One region of the Paenibacillus sp. FSL M7-0134 genome, then DNA from elsewhere that is predicted to be linked to it. Evidence: a T-box and tRNA genes for the amino acid it is inferred to sense, from the RefSeq annotation. Region 1 holds a T-box; the other holds one or more tRNA genes.
What was found. The T-box of region 1 lies ahead of ileS (isoleucine--tRNA ligase). A T-box ahead of a tRNA ligase gene usually reads a tRNA of that ligase, here a tRNA-Ile.
Positions count from the first base shown of each region.

Region 2: it has a tRNA-Ile gene. The T-box ahead of ileS (isoleucine--tRNA ligase) is inferred to sense a tRNA for this amino acid. The anticodon was not compared.

Region 1 covers NZ_JBBOXV010000001.1:2,556,830-2,565,217, forward strand. Annotated here, with positions in the region: gene sigE (RNA polymerase sporulation sigma factor SigE) at 1-174, shown strand, start outside; gene sigG (RNA polymerase sporulation sigma factor SigG) at 271-1,053, shown strand; gene NSQ58_RS11435 (YlmC/YmxH family sporulation protein) at 1,172-1,510, shown strand; gene pgeF (peptidoglycan editing factor PgeF) at 1,593-2,477, shown strand; gene NSQ58_RS11445 (YggS family pyridoxal phosphate-dependent enzyme) at 2,486-3,187, shown strand; gene NSQ58_RS11450 (cell division protein SepF) at 3,178-3,630, shown strand; gene NSQ58_RS11455 (YggT family protein) at 3,638-3,895, shown strand; gene NSQ58_RS11460 (YlmH family RNA-binding protein) at 3,904-4,686, shown strand; gene NSQ58_RS11465 (DivIVA domain-containing protein) at 4,859-5,368, shown strand; T-box leader at 5,537-5,818, shown strand; gene ileS (isoleucine--tRNA ligase) at 5,898-8,388, shown strand, end outside.
Region 2 covers NZ_JBBOXV010000001.1:1,294,085-1,302,472, forward strand. Annotated here, with positions in the region: gene recR (recombination mediator RecR) at 1-425, shown strand, start outside; gene NSQ58_RS05645 (DUF2508 family protein) at 640-951, shown strand; gene NSQ58_RS05650 (pro-sigmaK processing inhibitor BofA family protein) at 948-1,223, shown strand; rRNA gene NSQ58_RS05655 (16S ribosomal RNA) at 1,584-3,139, shown strand; rRNA gene rrf (5S ribosomal RNA) at 3,258-3,374, shown strand; tRNA gene NSQ58_RS05665 (tRNA-Ile) at 3,413-3,489, shown strand; tRNA gene NSQ58_RS05670 (tRNA-Ala) at 3,511-3,586, shown strand; rRNA gene NSQ58_RS05675 (23S ribosomal RNA) at 3,767-6,691, shown strand; tRNA gene NSQ58_RS05680 (tRNA-Ser) at 6,820-6,911, shown strand; tRNA gene NSQ58_RS05685 (tRNA-Met) at 6,943-7,019, shown strand; tRNA gene NSQ58_RS05690 (tRNA-Val) at 7,030-7,105, shown strand; tRNA gene NSQ58_RS05695 (tRNA-Thr) at 7,110-7,185, shown strand; tRNA gene NSQ58_RS05700 (tRNA-Asp) at 7,209-7,285, shown strand; tRNA gene NSQ58_RS05705 (tRNA-Phe) at 7,364-7,436, shown strand; tRNA gene NSQ58_RS05710 (tRNA-Tyr) at 7,446-7,531, shown strand; tRNA gene NSQ58_RS05715 (tRNA-Lys) at 7,539-7,611, shown strand; gene NSQ58_RS05720 (PucR family transcriptional regulator) at 7,771-8,388, shown strand, end outside.

The DNA of each region.
Region 1 (8,388 bases):
AAGTTGACGGATCGAGAGCGTTTGATTATGGAGCTGCGCTTCGGCTTACAAGACGGAGAAGAGAAGACACAGAAGGATGTTGCTGACCTGTTGGGTATCTCGCAATCGTATATTTCGCGTCTGGAAAAGCGAATTATAAAGCGCTTACGAAAAGAATTTAATAAAATGGTATAATGCATGGGTATATCCGGAAGCGATGGAAACGGCGAATAAAAAAATGCCCTCAGGAGATAATGTACATTAATGTTGCTCCTTGGGAGGTAAGACACGATGACCCGAAATAAAGTGGAAATTTGCGGTGTGGATACCGCCAAACTGCCGGTATTAACCAATGCAGAAATGCGCGAGTTGTTCACATCACTTCAGCAAAATAATGAACGATCAGCCAGAGAAAAATTGGTCAACGGCAATCTCCGACTCGTCCTGAGTGTGATTCAACGATTTAACAATCGGGGAGAGTTTGTGGACGATTTGTTCCAGGTAGGATGTATCGGCCTAATGAAGGCGATTGATAATTTTGACCTTTCGCAAAACGTAAAGTTCTCCACTTATGCGGTGCCGATGATTATCGGAGAGATCCGCCGTTATTTGCGGGATAACAATCCGATCCGTGTATCTCGTTCGTTACGGGATATTGCATATAAGGCGCTTCAGGTGCGGGACAGTCTGACGAATCTGAACTCGCGAGAACCAACGATTTTTGAAATTTCAGAGGCATTGAATGTGCCCAAAGAAGACGTTGTGTTCGCGTTGGATGCGATTCAGGATCCGGTTTCGCTGTTCGAGCCGATATATCACGACGGGGGCGACCCAATCTATGTGATGGATCAGATCAGTGATGACAGAAATAAAGACGTCTCATGGATTGAGGAAATCGCTCTGCGGGAAGCGATGCATCGCCTGGGCCAGCGTGAAAAGATGATATTGTCTATGCGTTTTTATGAAGGAAAGACGCAAATGGAGGTTGCCGACGAAATCGGTATCTCTCAAGCCCAGGTTTCAAGATTAGAGAAGTCGGCTATACAGCAAATGCAAAAACATGTAAAGTCCTAATGAAATGAATGCTTGAATGATTCAGCGATAAAAACGATCCTACCCGGATCGTTTTTGCGTTTACAGGACATTTTTTGGGCTCTTCCGCTCATATAGTGAAATAAAGGATGTGATGCGTGTGAGTGCACCAGAAACGTCAGTAAGAGCAATGAAAATTTCCGAGTTTCAAACCAAGGATGTCATTAACATTGTAGATGGACGACGTCTGGGACAAATCAGTGATTTGGAGATTGACGTGCGGCAGGGGAAAATTGAAGCCATTGTGGTTCCAGGCAGCAGTCGTTTTATGGGCTGGTTTGGAGGCGGAAGCGAGTTGGTCATTCCGTGGCGCAACATTGTGAAAATTGGTTCGGATGTTGTGCTTGTACGACTGGAAGGATTGCATGAGCCGTCGGGTGAAGGTGAGGAAAAGTTGTATATCGAACGTCAAGAGCGGAGTGACCGACGGGGCTTCTGAACTTGCAGATCTACGTATTTTAGTGTGTTGTGAAGACACGGCGGCGGCTTTTTGGTACACTGGGCAGTAGAGGTGAGAATGAATGGAACCATTTGTAGTGAACACCGAGGCTACGGGGGCTGCGCTTATGCAAGATGGCGGACGTCCCGTACCGGAGTTGTTATATATTCAATCTTGGGAGCGGCAGGTTCAGGGATTAACAGCGGGTTTTACAGGTCGTCATGGCGGTGTCAGTGAGGTGCCCTACGCTAGTCTGAACTGTGCGTTCCATGTAGGGGATGACCCCGAGCAAGTTATTCGTAACCGTCGGCTCATTGCTGAGCAGCTTGGCTTTGCTGCTGAAGCGTGGACGTGCGGTGAACAGGTTCATGGTCATCATGTTGCCGTGGTCAAGGCTGCTGATCGCGGGCGAGGCTTTATGGATCGTGCATCCGCTTTTCAGGACACAGATGGACTTTTGACGAATGTACCTGGCATTTTGCTGACGTCCTTTTATGCAGACTGTGTACCATTATATTTTTGTGATCCAGTGCGCCGTGTGATTGGGTTGGCGCATGCAGGCTGGAAGGGAACCGTTGCGGAAATCGCATTGAAAATGGTACAGACCATGCAAAACGAATATGGATCTCAGCCGTCTGATATACTAGCAGCTATTGGTCCTTCCATTGGTTCTGAATCCTATGAGGTGGATGAGCATGTGATGAGCCAAATTCGGGTTTTGGAGCATGATTGCCCGGGTAATGATAAATGGGAAGGTTCTGTTTACTTCCCCTTAACCAACGGAAAAACACTACTTGACTTGAAACAATGCAATCGACACATTATGATGAAAGCAGGAATATTGCCGAGCCATATCGAATGTACTACCTTATGCACGAGTAGCCGTAGCGATTTGTTTTTTTCATATCGCAAAGAAGGCGGCGTCACAGGAAGAATGGCGAGTTGGATTGGTCTGGAAGAGAGGTGAGTCCTCCCGTGTCTTTGGAGGAACGAATTAAAGAAGTGAATGCCCGTGTAGAAGCGGCATGTGCCCGAAGCGGACGTTCGCGTGATGAAGTTAATGTGATCGCTGTCACGAAATATGTTTCGGCGGCGACAATGACATCGGTATTGGATAGCGACTTAGAGCATGTGGGCGAAAATCGCTGGCAGGATGCTGCGGATAAATGGAGCAAGTTGGGTGACCGGGGAACGTGGCATTTTATTGGTCATCTCCAAACGAATAAGGTTAAAGATGTGATTGGAAAATTTAAATTTATACATTCGCTTGACCGCTTATCGCTCGCTCAGGAATTGGACAAGAAGGCAGCCGCTCTGGGACTGCGAGTTAAAGCTTTTGTGCAAGTCAATATTTCTGGGGAAATATCCAAATATGGCTTGTCCTCTGAGGCGGTTGTCCCCTTTTTGGAACAAATTCGCGAGTTGGAGCATGTGGACGTGATTGGCTTGATGACGATGGCTCCTCATGAGCAAGACCCGGAAAAAACTCGGCCTGTGTTTCGGGGATTACGTGAATTACGGGATAGGTTAAATGGACAAGCCTTGACCAGAGAACCCATCGCTCACTTGTCTATGGGGATGTCCAATGATTTTGAAGTGGCGGTTGAAGAGGGAGCGACCTGGCTGCGGCTTGGTTCCGTACTGGTCGGACGAGAGGAGGATTTCCATTGGGCGTAATGAATAAGTTCATGAACTTTCTGGGGCTTCAGGAAGAAGAGGAAGTTATAGAGCGAGAGGTTATGAATACGCCGGAAGATCAAGAAATTGAAACCCCAAGCTTTGATAAACGTAAGAACCAGAAGAGCACTAATGTTGTCAGCATCCATTCACAGAAAAATGTGAAAGTTGTCCTGTATGAGCCGCGTTCTTATGATGAAGCACAGGAAATTGCCGACCATATCCGTTCCCATCGTACCGTCGTAGTTAATTTGCAACGAATTCGCAAGGATCAGGCGCTGCGCATTATTGATTTTTTGAGTGGTACTGTGTATGCACTGGGTGGTGGTATTTCCAAGGTCGGGAACAATATTTTTCTGTGTACACCAGACACGGTTGAGATTCAAGGCTCTATTACGGAAATACTGGCTGACACTGAACAAGAACTTAACAGAATGAGGTGAACTTTTCTTGATCGAGGTAATTTACTGGCTATTTCAGATTTATTCGTACATGATCATTGCATATGTTCTGCTGTCATGGCTTCCTAATGCCAGAGAGAGTGTAATTGGCGATTTACTTGCCAAGTTTGTGGAGCCGTATTTGTCTCCTTTTCGCAGGTTTATACCGCCAATCTTCGGGATGATTGATATTTCACCCATCGTTGCGCTGATTGCTCTGCGTTTTGCGTCATACGGTTTGATTTCTTTAATTGGTAATTTCGTCTAGGAGGAGTTATGCGAACTGAGATTTATGAGCATTTTCACCCGGATGAACGGGATTATGTGGATCGCGCTTCCGAATGGATCAGTCATGCGGGAGCTTATCATGAGCAGAAGCTGACTGATTTTTTGGACCCGCGCCAACAGTACATATTGGAGACACTTGCTTCGAAGGAAGACAAGGTCACGATTAGGGTAGATGGCGGATATATGGCTTCAGAACGAAAGCGGGCGCTTATTGCGCCCGATTATTCGTATTTGGACGGTGAGGAGATGGGGATTCAGGTCCTTTCCATCACATCTGACGATCATAAAGTAGGTACCCTTGAACACGGTGATTATCTAGGTGCCCTACTGGGACTTGGAATCAAACGTGGGAAAATCGGGGACATTCATGTACTTGATGATGGGTGCCATGTATTGGTAGCTTCAGAGATCGGTGATTTTATGACGATGCATTTGCAGCAGGTACATCGTGTTCATGTATGGACAGAACTGTTGCCTGTAGCGAGTCTGCGAACGAAGGAAGTTGCATTAGAGGCGCTAGATCTGACGGTCGCTTCTTTGCGGCTGGACGGTATTGCCAGCGATGTGTACAAGCTAAGCCGCAGTAAAATATTAACACCGATTCGGGCGGGACGGTGCCGGGTAAATTGGAAGGTGGAGGAGAATCCATCCACTCCACTTAAAGCTGGGGACGTTATTTCCATGCAGGGTTTTGGGCGTTTCAAAGTGCTAGAAACAGACGGGATGACAAAAAAGGGAAGATTCCGTGTCAAAATTGGTAAGTTTGTATAGCTGTAGGCAGGAATCACGAACTTTCTGTCGAAAGAATTAAGCTATAGCGAAGAACTGGAACGATTTTGCTCTGTACAGTATTCACAAAACGGGGTATGATGACCGATAGATGATAGTGAGCGTCGTGACGCGGAAAATGTAATTTTTGTCAATCTTATAGGAGGTGGACGGCATGCCATTAACGCCATTGGATATACATAACAAGGAATTTGCCCGCCGGCTTCGCGGTTATGATGAGGATCAGGTTAATGAATTTTTGGATCAGGTGATCAAAGATTACGAGGGCGTTATTCGTGAAAATAAAGAACTGAGCACCGAGTTGTTGAACGTACAGGAGAAGCTCGATCATTTCGCGACCATTGAGGATACGCTGAGTAAGACGATTATCGTGGCGCAGGAAGCGGCTGATGAAGTTCGTAACAACGCCAAGAAAGAATCCCAACTGATCGTGAAGGAAGCGGAAAAAAATGCGGACCGTATTGTGAACGAAGCATTGTCTAAATCCCGCAAGATCGCGTTGGAGGTTGAAGAACTGAAGAAGCAGGCATCGATTTACCGAGCACGGTTTCGTACACTGGTGGAAGCGCAGCTTGACTTGTTAAGCCAAGACGGCTGGGAAGCCCTTGAAAACCGGGAACGCGAAGTACTGGAGCGCGAGCGTGAGATGAAAGAAATTTACTAATTTCATTTCTGACAAGCTTTTATTAGGCTTTGTTAGGGTTGACTTTTGTCTTTAAACAGGCTATAACTGTAAATACTATACTGAATTCAATGATTATCCGTCCGTCGGCTGATGGTTGTTATTCAAGGCAACGATGTTGCTGATTTAATATTCGATGAATTTAACATGTTTAATTCGTTGATGGGAACGAGTACGTCATGATTTGTCCCTCAGAGAGTTGGCCTTCCGGTGCAAGCCAACGTTCAGAACATGACCGAAGATCCTCCCGGAGAAGTGAGCTGAAGCGCTTAAGATTTATGGCGTGTGTAAGCAATCACCGTTTGCCATGCGTTATAATGGCGCCCTGCTGTAGTTGAGTGGGGCTCAGAGAGCCGTGATGAGACTGTATTTTTAGAATGGTCTGTTTTTACGGAATCAGGGTGGTAACGCGAGCACAGTCTCGTCCCTTTACAGGGATGGGGCTTTTTTTGTTGCTTTTTTTAGGAAATGCTAGGGAAATCAATGATGAGCAGAGAGGGAGTATGACAGTATGAACAGAGTGGATGTTAAAGAAAAAGCACGGTCCCGTGACCTGCGCATCCTGAGCAAATGGAAACAAGAGGACACATTCCGTAAATCCATCACAAATCGTGAAGGAAAGCCAAATTTTGTATTTTATGAGGGCCCACCAACAGCTAACGGTAAACCGCATATCGGTCACGTGCTGGGACGTGTAATTAAGGATTTTGTAGGCCGCTATCAGACAATGAAGGGATACCGCGTCGTACGTAAGGCAGGCTGGGACACGCATGGCTTGCCAGTAGAATTGGGTGTACAAAAGCAACTGGGAATCTCCCACAAGCCTGAAATTGAAGAATATGGCGTTGAAAAGTTTATTAAGAAATGTAAGGCAAGCGTGTTTGAGTATGAGCAACAATGGCGTGATCTAACCGAAGCGATCGGATACTGGACAGACCTCGATAACCCGTACATTACTTTGGATAATAACTACATCGAGAGCGTATGGAACATTTTGGCGACAATTCATGAAAAAGATCTGTTGTATCGTGGTCATCGTGTGAGTCCGTATTGCCCGGATTGTCAGACGACGCTAAGTTCTCATGAAGTAGCGCAGGGCTACAAAGATGTGAAGGATCTGAGTGCCACGGCGAAATTCAAGTTGCATAGCAGTGGTGAATATGTACTGGCTTGGACGACAACACCTTGGACCTTGCCGAGTCACGTGGCGCTCGCCGTCAACCCTGAACTGGAATATGCACGTGTGAAGCAGGAAGACGGTGTATACATCGTTGCTAAAAATCTGGTTGAGGACGTAATTAAAGGCGATCATGAAGTGATTGGCACACTATCCGGTTCAGAACTGGTTGGCCAAACGTATACCCCGCCATTTACGTATTTTCAGGTTGAGAAGGGTAATCAGATTCTGGGTGCGAAGTTCGTAACAGACTCCAGTGGTACAGGTATCGTTCATATGGCTCCAGCGCATGGTGAGGATGATTACCGGGTATGTCGTGAAAATGGTGTTGAATTCATCAACGTAGTGGATCTCCAAGGTAACTATGTAGAGGAAATCACTGATTTTGCAGGCCGTTTTGTGAAAGACTGTGATGTAGATATTGTTAAAATGCTGTCCGAAAAAGGCTTGCTGTACAGCAAGGAAAAATACGAGCATAGCTATCCGTTCTGCTGGCGCTGCGATACTCCATTATTGTACTATGCTATGGACAGCTGGTTTATCAAAACAACTGCGATCAAGGATCAACTGATTGCCAACAACAGCGAAGTCGAATGGTACCCGGGGCATATACGTGAAGGACGTTTTGGCAAGTTTTTGGAGGAACTGGTGGATTGGAACATCAGTCGCGATCGCTATTGGGGTACACCGCTAAACATCTGGGTTTGTGAAGAAACTGGAGAACAGTTCGCTCCACATAGTATTGCTGAATTGAGGGAACGTGCGATTGGCGATGTACCAGCGGACATCGAGCTGCACAAACCATATGTAGATGATATTAAGGTTCGTAGCCAATGCGGTAAATACGAAATGACTCGTACACCGGAAGTAATCGACGTATGGTTCGATAGTGGCTCCATGCCGTTTGCACAGCATCATTATCCTTTTGAAAATAATGAAACGTTCAAGCAGCAATTTCCGGCAGATATGATCTGTGAAGGGATTGACCAGACTCGTGGCTGGTTCTATAGCTTGCTTGCGGTTTCGACTATGCTGACTGGCAAAGCTCCTTATAAAGCTGTCATGGCGACAGGCCATGTACTGGATGAGCAGGGGCAGAAAATGTCTAAATCCAAGGGTAATGTTATTGATCCGTGGGAAGTGATTGACGAGTACGGTACAGATGCTTTCCGCTGGGCATTGCTGTCTGATAGTGCACCATGGAATAGCAAACGTTTTTCCAAAGGCATTGTAGGTGAGGCTAAATCGAAGCTGGTGGATACGCTTGTAAATACACACGCTTTTCTGACCTTGTATGCGGATATCGACGGATTTGATCCGGCACAGCATCCGTTCAAACCATCGGCTCATAAGTTGGATCGTTGGATTTTGTCCCGTCTGAACAGCCTCATTTTGGTAGTGGACAAAGCGCTGGCTGTAAATGACTTCCTGAACTCATCTAAAGCAATTGAATCGTTTGTTGATGAGCTGAGCAATTGGTATATCCGTCGTTCACGCGACCGATTCTGGGGCAATGGTCTTACAGAAGATAAGCTGGATGCATACCGTACACTGACTGAGGTGCTGTTAACGACTGCCAAACTGCTTGCGCCGTTTACACCACTGCTTGCAGAGGATATTTACCTCAATCTGAGCAACGGGGAAAGTGTTCATTTGGATGATTATCCGACTGCCAATGAGTCCTTGATCGATCTGGAACTGGAACGAGACATGGAAACGGCACGTCGTGTCGTCGAATTGGCGCGTAACGTCCGCAACGAAACGGGTTTGAAAACGCGTCAACCGTTGTCCGAGTTGATTCTGTCCATGGATCAGGATTTTGAAC
Region 2 (8,388 bases), 1.3 Mb from region 1:
TCTGCGGCAACATTACGGACACAGATCCTTGTCGGATCTGTCAGGATAAGACGAGGGATACCTCCGTCATTTGTGTTGTTCAGGATTCCAAGGATTTGGTGGCTATGGAGCGTACCAAAGAGTTTAATGGTTTTTACCATGTGCTTCATGGGGCGATATCTCCTATGGAGGGAATTGGTCCTGAGGATATCAAACTCAAGGAATTGCTGAACAGACTCAGTGATGAACGCGTCAAGGAGCTGATTTTAGCTACGAACCCGAACATTGAAGGAGAGGCCACGGCCATGTACATTTCTCGGCTAGTGCGTCCTTTTGAAATCAAGGTTACTCGTATTGCTCATGGATTGCCAGTGGGTGGAGATTTGGAGTATGCCGACGAGGTTACCCTGTCCAAAGCGTTGGAAGGCCGTAGAGAGCTCAATTAATAGGTGTATTTATACGTTATAAATAGGGAGTCTGAAATGTCCTTTGGGCATTCTCGACTTACTTGGGGGAGCCGCTACGGCTCCTTTTTTATTTGCCGTGATAGATGGCAGTATAGATCGTTCCTGGTTCTAAGTTTGTCCTTAGTTCAATAAGTATGAATAAGGTAGTCTTGCAGACTGTGCACATAATTCAGCTTGTGAGGAGGATGAACGGATGTGGGAACGGATGAAACAAAATTTCCGTCGTCAGGAGAATGGCAAATCAGAAGCGGAGTATCGGCAGGAGTTGTTTGCCCAGATTCGGGCTTCGCATGCGGAATGGCTAAGAGCGCATCGTTTATTTCATGAAGCTACGGGTAAAGATGAGATCGACTACGCTATATTTGTTCTAGAAGCTGCAGAACGTAAATATCAGATACATTTAAAAAGCGCGAAACAGCAAGGCCTGCATCGTTTCCATCTGCCTGCAGATGAACCTGGGTATGCCAATGATACGGATCGTGTTCACAAGCGGAGAGCTGAATGAAAGGGGCGGTCTGGCTTGTTCTGATTGCCTGTGTCGGGATGCTACTATTTCTAATCTTAAAAAAACGTTTGGGTATCGGCTGGCTTGTAGTATTCGGGGCGCATATGGGCCTGGCAGCCATCGCATTGTATGTTATCAATTATTCAGGGTGGATTACGCAGGTGTACATCCCGATCAATCCAGTGACAATGGGGGCGGTAACGATATTAGGTTTGCCTGGGATTGTCCTTTTACTGGGATTGAAAATAGTATTATTCGGACAGGCCATATGAAAACTTAAATGTTATTGTTTCTATTTTTAAAATATAGTTGACGGCGAATTCAAAAATGTGATACATTAATTCTCGGCCCTTAAAGCCCGGGAATTTTTTGTGAGAACAACATTTGAATGAAATTAAAAAATAATTTTAAAAAAGTGTTGACTTAAATCCTGAATGTGTGTTATATTAATCAAGTCGCCGCTGAGATGCGGTGGTGAAACAAAGTAAGACATAATGCAGGTTTGATCTTTGAAAACTGAACAACGAGTGAGTAAAACGATTTTGTTCGCAAAATCAAACAAGAGATATTTTTATCTCGTCAGTTTCAAAATGAGCTTATCGCTCTTTCTATAAACCAGCTTCGGTTGGTCTTTAATGGAGAGTTTGATCCTGGCTCAGGACGAACGCTGGCGGCGTGCCTAATACATGCAAGTCGAGCGGGGGTGTTTAGAAGCTTGCTTCTAAACAACCTAGCGGCGGACGGGTGAGTAACACGTAGGCAACCTGCCCACAAGACAGGGATAACTACCGGAAACGGTAGCTAATACCCGATACATCCTTTTCCTGCATGGGAGAAGGAGGAAAGACGGAGCAATCTGTCACTTGTGGATGGGCCTGCGGCGCATTAGCTAGTTGGTGGGGTAAAGGCCTACCAAGGCGACGATGCGTAGCCGACCTGAGAGGGTGATCGGCCACACTGGGACTGAGACACGGCCCAGACTCCTACGGGAGGCAGCAGTAGGGAATCTTCCGCAATGGGCGAAAGCCTGACGGAGCAACGCCGCGTGAGTGATGAAGGTTTTCGGATCGTAAAGCTCTGTTGCCAGGGAAGAACGTCTTGTAGAGTAACTGCTACAAGAGTGACGGTACCTGAGAAGAAAGCCCCGGCTAACTACGTGCCAGCAGCCGCGGTAATACGTAGGGGGCAAGCGTTGTCCGGAATTATTGGGCGTAAAGCGCGCGCAGGCGGCTCTTTAAGTCTGGTGTTTAATCCCGAGGCTCAACTTCGGGTCGCACTGGAAACTGGGGAGCTTGAGTGCAGAAGAGGAGAGTGGAATTCCACGTGTAGCGGTGAAATGCGTAGATATGTGGAGGAACACCAGTGGCGAAGGCGACTCTCTGGGCTGTAACTGACGCTGAGGCGCGAAAGCGTGGGGAGCAAACAGGATTAGATACCCTGGTAGTCCACGCCGTAAACGATGAATGCTAGGTGTTAGGGGTTTCGATACCCTTGGTGCCGAAGTTAACACATTAAGCATTCCGCCTGGGGAGTACGGTCGCAAGACTGAAACTCAAAGGAATTGACGGGGACCCGCACAAGCAGTGGAGTATGTGGTTTAATTCGAAGCAACGCGAAGAACCTTACCAGGTCTTGACATCCCTCTGACCGGTCTAGAGATAGGCCTTTCCTTCGGGACAGAGGAGACAGGTGGTGCATGGTTGTCGTCAGCTCGTGTCGTGAGATGTTGGGTTAAGTCCCGCAACGAGCGCAACCCTTATGCTTAGTTGCCAGCAGGTCAAGCTGGGCACTCTAAGCAGACTGCCGGTGACAAACCGGAGGAAGGTGGGGATGACGTCAAATCATCATGCCCCTTATGACCTGGGCTACACACGTACTACAATGGCCGGTACAACGGGAAGCGAAATCGCGAGGTGGAGCCAATCCTAGAAAAGCCGGTCTCAGTTCGGATTGTAGGCTGCAACTCGCCTACATGAAGTCGGAATTGCTAGTAATCGCGGATCAGCATGCCGCGGTGAATACGTTCCCGGGTCTTGTACACACCGCCCGTCACACCACGAGAGTTTACAACACCCGAAGTCGGTGGGGTAACCCGCAAGGGAGCCAGCCGCCGAAGGTGGGGTAGATGATTGGGGTGAAGTCGTAACAAGGTAGCCGTATCGGAAGGTGCGGCTGGATCACCTCCTTTCTATGGAGAATCGTTTCCTGCAATGGAAACATTCAAATATGAAGCGTAAGCTTCAAAACTCAGGTTTAGGCCTGTTACTCACTCGTTGCTCAGTTTTGAGAGCTCAAACTCTCGAACGTTTGGTGGCGATAGCGGAGGGGTTCCACACGTACCCATCCCGAACACGACCGTTAAGCCCTCCAGCGCCGATGGTACTTGGACCGCAGGGTCCTGGGAGAGTAGGACGTCGCCAAGCGCAACCACTAAAGAAGAACTTCTTTGGTGGTTTATTATGGGCCCTTAGCTCAGCTGGTTAGAGCGCACCCCTGATAAGGGTGAGGTCGGTGGTTCGAGTCCACTAGGGCCCACCATATAACTTTATATTTTATTTTGGGGCCATAGCTCAGCTGGGAGAGCGCCTGCCTTGCAAGCAGGAGGTCAGCGGTTCGATCCCGCTTGGCTCCACCAAAAAGATTTATTATCATTGCACCTTGAAAACTGGATACCGAAACGAAATTGCGTTTTAGAATATTCCTTTAAGCTGATCTTGTGTAAACAAGTGAAATAAAGGTAGCTGCCTTGAATTTCATTCACACGTAAGTGTTGAACCGAAATTCAAAGCAAATCGTATTTACCATGTAAATACTAGGTTAAGCTACAAAGAGCACACGGAGGATGCCTAGGCGCCAGGAGCCGACGAAGGACGTGGCGAACAACGATAAGGCCTCGGGGAGCTGTAAGCAAGCTTTGATCCGGGGATGTCCGAATGGGGAAACCCGGCTGTCTTCATCGACAGTCACTTTCTGCTGAATACATAGGCAGAATAGAGGCAGACCAGGGGAACTGAAACATCTAAGTACCCTGAGGAAGAGAAAACAATAGTGATTCCGTCAGTAGCGGCGAGCGAACGCGGATTAGCCCAAACCAAGGAGCTTGCTCCTTGGGGTTGTGGGACGTCTCACATGGAGTTACAAAGGAACCGGTTAGATGAAGAGGTCTGGAAAGGCCCGCCAGAGAAGGTAAAAGCCCTGTAGTTCAAAACTTGTTCTCTCCGAGACGGATCCCGAGTAGTGCGGGGCACGTGAAACCCCGTATGAATCCGGCAGGACCATCTGCCAAGGCTAAATACTCCCTGGCGACCGATAGTGAAGCAGTACCGTGAGGGAAAGGTGAAAAGCACCCCGGAAGGGGAGTGAAATAGATCCTGAAACCGTGTGCTTACAAGAAGTCAGAGCCCGATCTATGGGTGATGGCGTGCCTTTTGTAGAATGAACCGGCGAGTTACGTTCCCGTGCAAGGTTAAGGTGAAGAGCTGAAGCCGCAGCGAAAGCGAGTCTGAATAGGGCGAATGAGTACGTGGACGTAGACCCGAAACCGGGTGATCTACCCCTGTCCAGGGTGAAGGTGCGGTAACACGCACTGGAGGCCCGAACCCACGCATGTTGAAAAATGCGGGGATGAGGTGGGGGTAGCGGAGAAATTCCAATCGAACCCGGAGATAGCTGGTTCTCCCCGAAATAGCTTTAGGGCTAGCCTCGGAAATAGAATCGTGGAGGTAGAGCACTGATTGGGTGCGGGGCCCGCAAGGGTTACCAAGCTCAGTCAAACTCCGAATGCCATAGATTTAGTTCCGGGAGTCAGACAGTGAGTGCTAAGATCCATTGTCGAAAGGGAAACAGCCCAGACCATCAGCTAAGGTCCCCAAGTGTGTGTTAAGTGGGAAAGGATGTGGAGTTGCACAGACAACCAGGATGTTGGCTTAGAAGCAGCCACCATTGAAAGAGTGCGTAATAGCTCACTGGTCGAGTGACTCTGCGCCGAAAATGTAACGGGGCTAAACACACCACCGAAGCTATGGCTTGATGCTTGCATCAGGGGTAGGGGAGCGTTGAATGCGGGTTGAAGGTGTACCGTAAGGAGCGCTGGACTGCATTCAAGTGAGAATGCCGGTATGAGTAACGAAAAGATCTGTGAGAATCAGATCCGCCGAAAGCCTAAGGGTTCCTGAGGAAGGTTCGTCCGCTCAGGGTAAGTCGGGACCTAAGGCGAGGCCGATAGGCGTAGTCGAAGGACAACAGGTCGAAATTCCTGTACCACCGTAATCCGTTATGAGCAATGGGGTGACGCAGTAGGGTAGTGACGCGGACTGATGGATGTCCGTCTAAGCAGTGAGGCTGGTGTGTAGGCAAATCCGCACATCGTTAAGGCTGGGCTGTGATGGGGAGCGAAAATTGTAGTAGCGAAGGTCATGATCTCAGACTGCCAAGAAAAGCCTCTAGCCAGGAGAAGGTGCCCGTACCGCAAACCGACACAGGTAGGCGAGAAGAGAATTCTAAGGCGCGCGGAAGAACTCTCGTTAAGGAACTCGGCAAAATGACCCCGTAACTTCGGGAGAAGGGGTGCCTCGGTAGGGTGAATAGCCCGAGGGGGCCGCAGTGAAAAGGCCCAAGCGACTGTTTAGCAAAAACACAGGTCTGTGCGAAGCCGCAAGGCGAAGTATACGGGCTGACGCCTGCCCGGTGCTGGAAGGTTAAGGGGAGTGGTAAGCCTTCGGGCGAAGCTATGAACCGAAGCCCCAGTAAACGGCGGCCGTAACTATAACGGTCCTAAGGTAGCGAAATTCCTTGTCAGGTAAATTCTGACCCGCACGAATGGCGTAACGACTTGGGCGCTGTCTCAACGAGAGATCCGGTGAAATTTTAATACCTGTGAAGATGCAGGTTACCCGCGACAAGACGGAAAGACCCCATGGAGCTTTACTGCAGCTTGATATTGAATTTGGGTACGATCTGTACAGGATAGGTGGGAGCCGTAGAACTTTGAGCGCCAGCTTGAAGGGAGGCATCCTTGGGATACCACCCTGATCGTATCTAGGTTCTAACTTGGTACCGTGATCCGGTGCGAGGACAGTGTCAGGTGGGCAGTTTGACTGGGGCGGTCGCCTCCTAAAGAGTAACGGAGGCGCCCCAAGGTTCCCTCAGAATGGTTGGAAATCATTCGAAGAGTGCAAAGGCAGAAGGGAGCTTGACTGCGAGACCTACAAGTCGAGCAGGGACGAAAGTCGGGCTTAGTGATCCGGTGGTACCGCATGGAAGGGCCATCGCTCAACGGATAAAAGCTACCCTGGGGATAACAGGCTTATCTCCCCCAAGAGTCCACATCGACGGGGAGGTTTGGCACCTCGATGTCGGCTCATCGCATCCTGGGGCTGAAGTAGGTCCCAAGGGTTGGGCTGTTCGCCCATTAAAGCGGTACGCGAGCTGGGTTCAGAACGTCGTGAGACAGTTCGGTCCCTATCTGTCGTGGGCGTAGGAAATTTGAGAGGAGCTGTCCTTAGTACGAGAGGACCGGGATGGACGTACCGCTGGTGTACCAGTTGTTCCGCCAGGAGCACCGCTGGGTAGCTATGTACGGAAGGGATAAGCGCTGAAAGCATCTAAGCGTGAAGCCCCCCTCAAGATGAGATTTCCCAATTAGTAAGACCCCTTGAAGACGACGAGGTAGATAGGTTGGGGGTGGAAGTGCAGTAATGCATGGAGCTGACCAATACTAATCGGTCGAGGGCTTATCCTAAATAAAACGCAAATAAGTTTCGGATCCAGTTTTCAGGGTGTAACCTTGAAATTGCGCTTGATATTCCAAATCACTTTGTTGATTTAAAGAATAACTTGCGGAATTTTGCTAAGCGAGTCCATTTATATGGAGAGATACCCAAGTGGCTATAAGGGGACCCTCTGCTAAGGGGTTAGACTGCGAAAGTGGTGCGAGGGTTCGAATCCCTCTCTCTCCGCCATTTAGGACAAGCTAGCGAAATATTATGTTATGGCGGTGTAGCTCAGCTGGCTAGAGCGTACGGTTCATACCCGTGAGGTCGGGGGTTCGATCCCCTCCGCCGCTACCATACATACCCAGGAGGCTTAGCTCAGCTGGGAGAGCATCTGCCTTACAAGCAGAGGGTCGGGGGTTCGATCCCCTCAGCCTCCACCATTGTGCCGGTGTAGCTCAACTGGTAGAGCAACTGACTTGTAATCAGTAGGTTGGGGGTTCAAGTCCTCTCGCCGGCACCATTTTTGAATTTTGAAAAATCTAGGGAACTGTGGTGTAGAGGCCTAACATGCCTGCCTGTCACGCAGGAGATCGCGGGTTCGAATCCCGTCAGTTCCGCCATTTTTCAATTCAATAGTTTTTCCGTACTAAAGTGGGAAGGGGTATCCCTCCGCACTTTATTTTTTTGTTAATGGGTATGGCTCGGTAGCTCAGTCGGTAGAGCAGAGGACTGAAAATCCTCGTGTCGGCGGTTCGATTCCGTCCCGAGCCACCTTTATATGGAGGATTAGCGAAGTGGCCAAACGCATCAGACTGTAAATCTGCTCCCTTACGGGTTCGGTGGTTCGAATCCATCATCCTCCACCAGTTTTACGAGCCATTAGCTCAGTTGGTAGAGCACCTGACTTTTAATCAGGGTGTCGAAGGTTCGAGTCCTTCATGGCTCATCAGAAGTCATCAACTATAGGTTGATGGCTTTTTTTGTATTGTTTTAAGTTATGTTTTTATATAGCTTTTTTATTTTACGGTATCGACAGGTTATAATGAGTTCATTATGTTCGCTCAGTGCTTATTCTATATTCTAAAAAAAGTGAAGTGGTGATCGCGTGACTCTGGATACAGAATGGATTCAGCAACAGCTTCAGAATATTATTCAAGCGCCTTTTACCATAGTGCCTTGGTGCCCGGAAGTGATGGCAGAGGGAGAGACAGCCGATTCAGTTATTCCGGATAGATCGTTTGTCCGTGACAACAAGTTATATTTTCCGTTTCGTGCGTCGGCAGGTGAACTGGCTGCCTTTGTGGTAGAGGCCAGATATTTGACGGATCGAGAACGGAAACTGGTAGAAGCGCTATTGGGGAACATGGAGCAGGTCTGGCAGAACGGTCCACAATTGTCGGACAACCCGATTTATAGCGAGGAAGAGCGGATGAATCGTTTTGGACAATGGCTCATACAGCAGGCTGCCAATTTAAACAGGGAAGAAGAGGTTCCTGATGAATTGCAGCTTCGTGATTCGCTATCAGCGTGTATGGTTCCGATTTTACTGAATGGCGAGGGAACACAGGAGGGGGCTATTACTTATACGCAGCTTCATCGATTGTTCGCGAGCTATTTTGGAGGGGATGTGTTACTTACTCCATTGGACGAACAGTCTTGGCTGATTATGGCTAAAAAGGAGCTTTTATTAGGAGCTGACGATGAACGGGATAAAGACACTGAG